2 regions of the Streptomyces sp. NPDC007905 genome follow, and region 2 is predicted to be linked to the other one. Evidence: predicted binding sites of a transcription regulator. Region 2 holds the regulator's gene; the other holds the start of a gene.
The links. Region 2 encodes HspR, which represses chaperone genes until heat shock. Its sites were predicted from a motif close to TTGAGNNNNNNNNNCTCAA; they were not measured.
Positions count from the first base shown of each region.

Region 1: the regulator HspR is predicted to act here: its motif matches at 1,259-1,277, upstream of lon (endopeptidase La).

Region 1 covers NZ_JBIBKS010000006.1:205,351-208,755, reverse strand. The annotation lists gene lon (endopeptidase La) at 1-1,236, opposite strand, end outside; gene ACFZDC_RS13240 (DUF4259 domain-containing protein) at 1,387-1,854, shown strand; gene ACFZDC_RS13235 (rhomboid-like protein) at 2,095-2,925, opposite strand; gene ACFZDC_RS13230 (spermidine synthase) at 3,270-3,405, shown strand, end outside.
Region 2 covers NZ_JBIBKS010000002.1:409,592-412,996, forward strand. The annotation lists gene grpE (nucleotide exchange factor GrpE) at 1-329, shown strand, start outside; gene dnaJ (molecular chaperone DnaJ) at 366-1,532, shown strand; gene ACFZDC_RS05600 (heat shock protein transcriptional repressor HspR) at 1,540-1,998, shown strand; gene ACFZDC_RS05605 (substrate-binding domain-containing protein) at 2,424-3,405, shown strand, end outside.

The DNA of each region.
Region 1 (3,405 bases), on a different contig from region 2:
CGCGCCGACGTACGTGCGCCGGTGACCACGGATCTCCGCCTCGTCCCGGACGCCACCGAGGGCCACCCGCACGAACTTCCGTCCCATGGCGTGCGCGACGGACTCACCGAGGCTGGTCTTGCCGACGCCGGGCGGGCCGACGAGCGCGAGCACGGCACCACCGCGCCGCCCGCCGATGACGCCGAGGCCGCGCTCACCGCGCCGCTTGCGCACCGCCAGGTACTCGGTGATGCGCTCCTTCACGTCCTCCAGGCCCGCGTGCTCGGCGTCCAGGATCGCCTTGGCGCCCTGGATGTCGTAGGCATCCTCGGTGCGCTCGTTCCACGGCATCTCCAGGACGGTGTCCAGCCAGGTGCGGATCCAGGAGCCTTCCGGCGACTGGTCGGAGGCGCGCTCCAGCTTGTCGACCTCCTTCAGGGCCGCCTCGCGGACCTTCTCCGGCAGGTCGGCGGCCTCGACGCGGGCGCGGTAGTCGTCGGACTCCTCGCCGTCCTGTTCGCCGTTCAGCTCGCGCAGTTCCTTGCGGACGGCCTCCAGCTGACGCCTCAGCAGGAACTCGCGCTGCTGCTTGTCGACGCCCTCCTGGACGTCCTTGGCGATGGTCTCGGCGACGTCCTGCTCGGCGAGGTGGTCGCGCAGTTGCTGGGTGGCGAGCTTGAGGCGAGCCACCGGGTCGGCGGTGTCGAGCAGTTCGACCTTCTGCTCGATGGTCAGGAACGGCGAGTACCCGGAGTTGTCGGCGAGCGCGGAGACGTCGTCGATGGCCTGGACACGGTCCACGACCTGCCAGGCGCCGCGCTTCTTCAGCCAGCTGGTGGCGAGGGCCTTGTACTCCTTGACGAGGTCCGCCACCTGGCCCGGCAGCGGATCGGGCACGCTCTCGTCGAGGCGCGCGCCCTCGACCCACAGCGCGGCGCCCGGACCCGTCGTACCGGCGCCGATCCGCACCCGGCCACGGCCACGGATCAGGGCCCCCGGGTCGCCGTCGGCCAGCCGACCGACCTGCTCCACCGTGCCCAGCACACCGGTCTTGGCGTACGTGCCGTCAATGCGTGGCACCAGCAGAACCTTGGGCTTCCCGGGTTCCGACCGGGCGGCGGCCTGCGCGGCCTCCACAGCGGCCCGCACCTCGGCGTCGCTCAGATCCAGCGGAACCACCATCCCGGGCAGCACGACCTCGTCGTCGAGCGGCAGCACGGGCAGCACGAGCGTGAACGCCGTGGACTCAGCAGCCATGATCTCCCCTTCGGCAGTCAACTTGAGCTATGCCGACTCAATGCACGGCGCTCCGCGAATGTTCCCCGTGCGGCGTTCGCCGTGAGCGATCAGCGGGTGACTCCGCTGTTCCGGCAGGCCGGAGGCGTTGTCGGAGGGGGGCGTCAGGATGTGCGCACGACCGGGACGAACGGAGACGGGCATGGCACCTGGGCCACGGGCGCCTTCGACAACGACACGGCCGCCGACTGGTGCGACGACCTGGACGACGCGGCGGCGGACGAGCGGGAAGCGACCGTGCGGGACGCGCTCGTGCGCGTCATCGACTCCGCCGACGGCGACGACACCTACCTGGAAGCACCGGACGCCGAGGAGGCCGTCGCGAGGGCCGCCCTGGTCGCCGCGCAGTGCCCTGGCGGTGAAGCCGCCCACCCGCACTACGGGCCCGAGCAGCCTCTGCCCGGCCTCACGGCCCTGCCCCCGCTCGCACTGCAGGCGCTGGACCGGGTGATGTCCGAGCCTTCCGAACTGCGGGAGCTCTGGGAGGGACCCGGGGGCGGGCCGTGGCGCGCGGGCATCGCGCGGATGCGCGGGACGCTGCTGCAGGGCCCGCCAGGGGAGCAGCTCGGCCTGTGCTGACCGGGCGGCCCGGAAAGGCCGGAAGGCGCAGGTGCGGGGCCGTGTTCGCCGGTGCCGGGATCTGCGGGCCGAGGACTCCCGGCATCCGGAACGACTCGAAGTCCGACGCCGTGAGGACCTCCCCCGCCCCCCGGCCGTGACCCCGTCGCCCGGCCGTGACCCCACCCCTCCGCCGTGATCCCGTCGCCCCGCCGTGACCCCGTCCCGCGGCCAGGCATGGCTACGCCCTCGGGCAGGCGTTCACACGGAAACCGGGGAGGCCGCCGGGAGACGCACGTCCTGGGAGCGCTGCCGGCGCCGTACCAGCGGCCAGCCCGCGATGCCGATCGTGAGGGCGATCAGATGGCCCCAGTTGGTCATCGGGTCCTGAAAGGCGATCAGGTCGTCGACGAGCATGCTCGCGACCAGAGTGAGCAGGGGCCAGCGGAGCCAGGGGGTGAGAAGACCGGACAGGGCGCCGATGCTGGCGGCGACGCCGAAGCTGATGCCGTAGTCGAGGCGGTGCAGCGAGGTGACAGGGAGGCGGCCGAACAGCACCGCGAGCCCCACCGGGACCTCCGTGGCAAGGGTGGCCAGCACATGTCCGGCCAGGAACACACCGGCCGCCCGGGCTCCGCCTATCCGCCGCTCCAGCGCGCTGAGCACCAGCACGAAGGCGGCCGCGTACGGCGACACGACCCCGCCCGCGATCCACAGCGCGCTCGCCAGCAGCACCAGGACCGGCGTACGGACCAGGTGGGCGACATCGGTGCTGGAGCCTTCGTGGAGCGTGTGCACCAGGGCGGGGTCGGCACAGGCCGCCACCAGTGAGGTGAGGGCGAGGACGCTCGCGTAGGCGAAGGTGAACGGCGTGCCGGTGGGAGTGGGCAGCAGGTGCCAGGGCCGGAAGGGGCGGCGGGCCGCGGCCGGGCTCGGCGCCGTTGCCCTTGCCGTTGTCTCGCGCTGCCGTGGGACCCCGTCGAGGAGGCCGGTGAGGTCCGGGACGGACGTCGGGCCGGCAGGTCCGGCGGGAAGGGGCGTGCCCAGGGGCGGGGACGCGCCCGTCGCGGGGCCCGTCACGGTCCGTTCCACGGTGAGGCGCTCCTTCCGTCGCGCTCCACCCTTTGTCCTCACGAGGCGGCTGTCTATGACCGACGCCACGCGAGAGCGGATTCACAGCAACCTCAGAGCCCTCGGACGCGTCCGGGCTCCGGCCTGGTCCGGGCTCCGGCGGTGTCATCTCCCCCCGTGGAGTCACCGCGCATCGGCTCACGGCGGTAACCGGCCGCCGGCCGCCGTACCTGGCGCGGCCCGCGCCAGGTACGGAGTTCACCGGGCACGTCCTCGCGTCCCAGGAGCGGGCGCATCGCGCCCATGGTCCTGCCCGCCCGGTCAATTCCCGTGAATGCGACGCCCCGTTCGAGCAGGATGGGCGCATGACTGCCAATTCCGACCTTCCCGTGGTCCTGGACCGTCGCGAAGGCCCCTACGGCGAGGTGGTGCTGCGCAGACAGGGCGAACTGCTGCAGATCATCGCCAACGGCTGCTTCCTGATGGACACCTCCGACGGGC
Region 2 (3,405 bases):
ACGGCGAACTGGTCGGCGGCTTCAAGTCGGTGGCCGAGTCGCTGGAGACCGTCGCGGCCAAGTTGGGCCTGCAGCAGTTCGGCAAGGAGGGCGAGCCCTTCGACCCGACGATCCACGAGGCCCTGATGCACAGCTACGCACCGGACGTCACCGAGACCACGTGCGTGGCCATCCTGCAGCCCGGGTATCGCATCGGCGAGCGCACCATCCGCCCCGCGCGGGTGGCCGTCGCCGAGCCGCAGCCCGGCGCGCAGACCGTCAAGGCCGAGGAAGCCGAGGAGAGCGCGGCGGCCGACGACAAGGAGAACGGTGGCCCGGAGGAGGGCTGACGTAATCACTGAAGACAGGAAGGAGGGACGTCGGGGATGAGCACCAAGGACTTCATCGAGAAGGACTACTACAAGGTCCTCGGCGTCCCCAAGGACGCCACCGAAGCCGAGATCAAGAAGGCGTACCGGAAGCTCGCCCGCGAGTTCCACCCGGACGCCAACAAGGGCAACGTCAAGGCCGAGGAGCGCTTCAAGGAGATCTCCGAGGCCAACGACATACTCGGCGACCCCAAGAAGCGCAAGGAGTACGACGAGGCACGCGCCCTGTTCGGCAACGGCGGCTTCCGCCCCGGGCCGGGCGCCGGCGGCTCCTTCAACTTCGACCTGGGCGACCTCTTCGGAGGCAACGCCCAGAGCGGGGGCGGCTTCGGCGGCGGACTCGGCGACGTCTTCGGGGGCCTGTTCAACCGGGGCGGGGCCACGGGCACCCGTACCCAGCCCCGGCGCGGCCAGGACATCGAGTCCGAGGTCACGCTGAGCTTCACGGAGGCCATCGAGGGCGCCACGGTGCCCCTGAGGATGTCCTCCCAGGCACCCTGCAAGGCCTGCTCCGGCACCGGCGACAAGAACGGCACACCGCGCGTGTGCCCGACCTGTGTCGGCACCGGGCAGGTCGCCCGGGGCTCGGGCGGCGGCTTCTCGCTCACCGACCCGTGCCCCGACTGCAAGGGCCGCGGCCTGATCGCCGAGCACCCCTGCCTGGAGTGCAAGGGCAGTGGCCGCGCCAAGTCGTCCCGCACCATGCAGGTCCGCATCCCGGCCGGGGTCACCGACGGGCAGCGGATCCGGCTGCGCGGCAAGGGCGCCCCCGGCGAGCGGGGCGGACCGGCGGGCGACCTGTACGTGGTCGTGCACGTCGGCGAGCACCCCGTCTTCGGGCGCAAGGGAGACAACCTCACCGTCGCCGTGCCGGTGACGTTCGCCGAGGCGGCCCTCGGCGGCGAGGTCCGGGTCCCGACCCTCGGCGGCCCTGCCGTCACCCTGAAGCTGCCGCCCGGTACCCCCAACGGCCGCACCATGCGGGCGCGGGGCAAGGGCGCGGTGCGCAAGGACGGCACCCGCGGCGATCTGCTGATCACCGTTGAGGTGAGTGTCCCCAAGGATCTGTCGGGGAAGGCTCGTGACGCGCTGCAGGCGTACCGCGAGGCGACCGCGGGGGAGGACCCGCGGGCGGAGCTGTTCGAGGCCGCGAAGGGAGATTGAGGGCCCCATGGACACAACCGGCCGTCGGCGTAACCCGTACGAACTGACCGAGGAGACCCCGGTCTACGTCATCTCGGTGGCGGCCCAGCTCTCCGGACTCCACCCGCAGACGCTGCGCCAGTACGACCGCCTGGGGCTGGTCTCCCCCGACCGCACGGCAGGGCGGGGCCGCCGTTACTCGGCCCGCGACATCGAACTGCTCCGTCAGGTGCAGCAGTTGTCGCAGGACGAGGGCATCAATCTGGCCGGTATCAAGCGCATCATCGAACTGGAGAACCAGGTCGCGGCTCTCCAGTCCCGTGTGGCGGAGCTTCAGGCGGCCCTGGACGGCACGGCGGCCGCGATGCGGCAGCGCGAGGCGGCCGTCCATGCCTCCTACCGCCGCGACCTGGTCCCGTACCAGGAGGTCCAGCAGACCAGCGCGTTGGTGGTGTGGCGGCCGAAGCGGCAGCAGCCCTCGGACTGAGGCGCAAGGCGCACGGGAAAGGGGCCCGGAGGTTCGGAACGAACCTCCGGGCCCCTTTCCCGTCCCGCTCAGCCGGACGCCGAAGTGGTCCGGCGGCGGGCGTGGCCGCCGCGCGGGTGGCTGGGTTCGTTCGGTCCTCTGGTCGAGTCGGAGAAGCGGCGCACGACCGCCGGTGATCACGACTCGCCGGGATTGCAATCGGTTGTACGGATCTTTGCCGAGCCGTGAACTCCCTTTGGGTGGAGGGTCCGTAAAGAGTCTTTGGAGGGGGTTCCGCTCCTTCTTCACAGGTGCAGCGGAGCGTGCTGTTGCGCACTCGTTAAGTAGTTCTGCTTGACGCCGGGTGTCGGCTCCGCGTTGTCTTTTCAGACACCTGGGTGGTAAAGCCGCACCCACGTCCGGAACGCACTGAAGTGAGCCCTCGAATGCGTCGTATCGCCATGTCCGTGGCCGTGTCCACGATGACCCTTTCGCTCGCCGGCTGCGGCGTGCTGAACGCGACGGGGGACGGCGCCAGCGCGAGCCCGACGAAGGGCGACGACGTCACCGTCGGGCTGCTGCTGCCGGAGAAGGCGAACACCCGCTACGACAAGTTCGACTACCCCATCATCAGGGACCAGGTCACCGCGCTGACCCACAAGAAGGGCAGGGTCCAGTACGCCAACGCCGACGCGGACTCCGCACGTCAGGCGGGCCAGATGCAGCAGATGATCGACGACAAGGTCGACATCATCCTGCTGGACGCGGTCGACTCGCACGCCATCGCCGGCCAGGTGCAGAAGGCCAAGGACGCGGGCATTCCGGTCATCGCCTACGACCGGCTGGCCGAGGGCCCGATCGACGCGTACATCTCCTTCGACAACGAACTGGTCGGCGAGGTGCAGGCCCGTACGCTGCTGGAGGCGCTGGGCTCGGGCGTCAACACCTCCGACAAGGTCGTCATGGTGAACGGCTCGCCCACCGACCCGAACGCCAAGCAGTTCAAGCAGGGCGCGCTCTCCGAGCTGAACGGCAAGGTGACGATCGCGGACACCTTCGACACCAAGGACTGGAAGCCGGAGAACGCCGCGGCCGAAATGACCGAGGCGATCAGCAAGATCGGCAAGAGCAACATCGCCGGGGTCTACGCCGCCAACGACGGCATGGCGGGCGGCGTCATCAAGGCCCTGAAGGCGGCCGGTGCCACCAGCCTGCCCCCGATCACCGGCCAGGACGCCGAACTGGACGCGGTCCAGCGGATCCTCGTCGGCGAGCAGTACATGAGCGTCTACAAGTCCTACCCGGACGAGGCCGAGGCGGCCGCGCAGATGGCCGTCACCAAGGTGCAGGGCAAGGACATCCAGTTCGACGCCCTCACCCAGGACCGGGTCGACAGCCCCACCACCAAGGCCATCCCGTCCAAGCTGG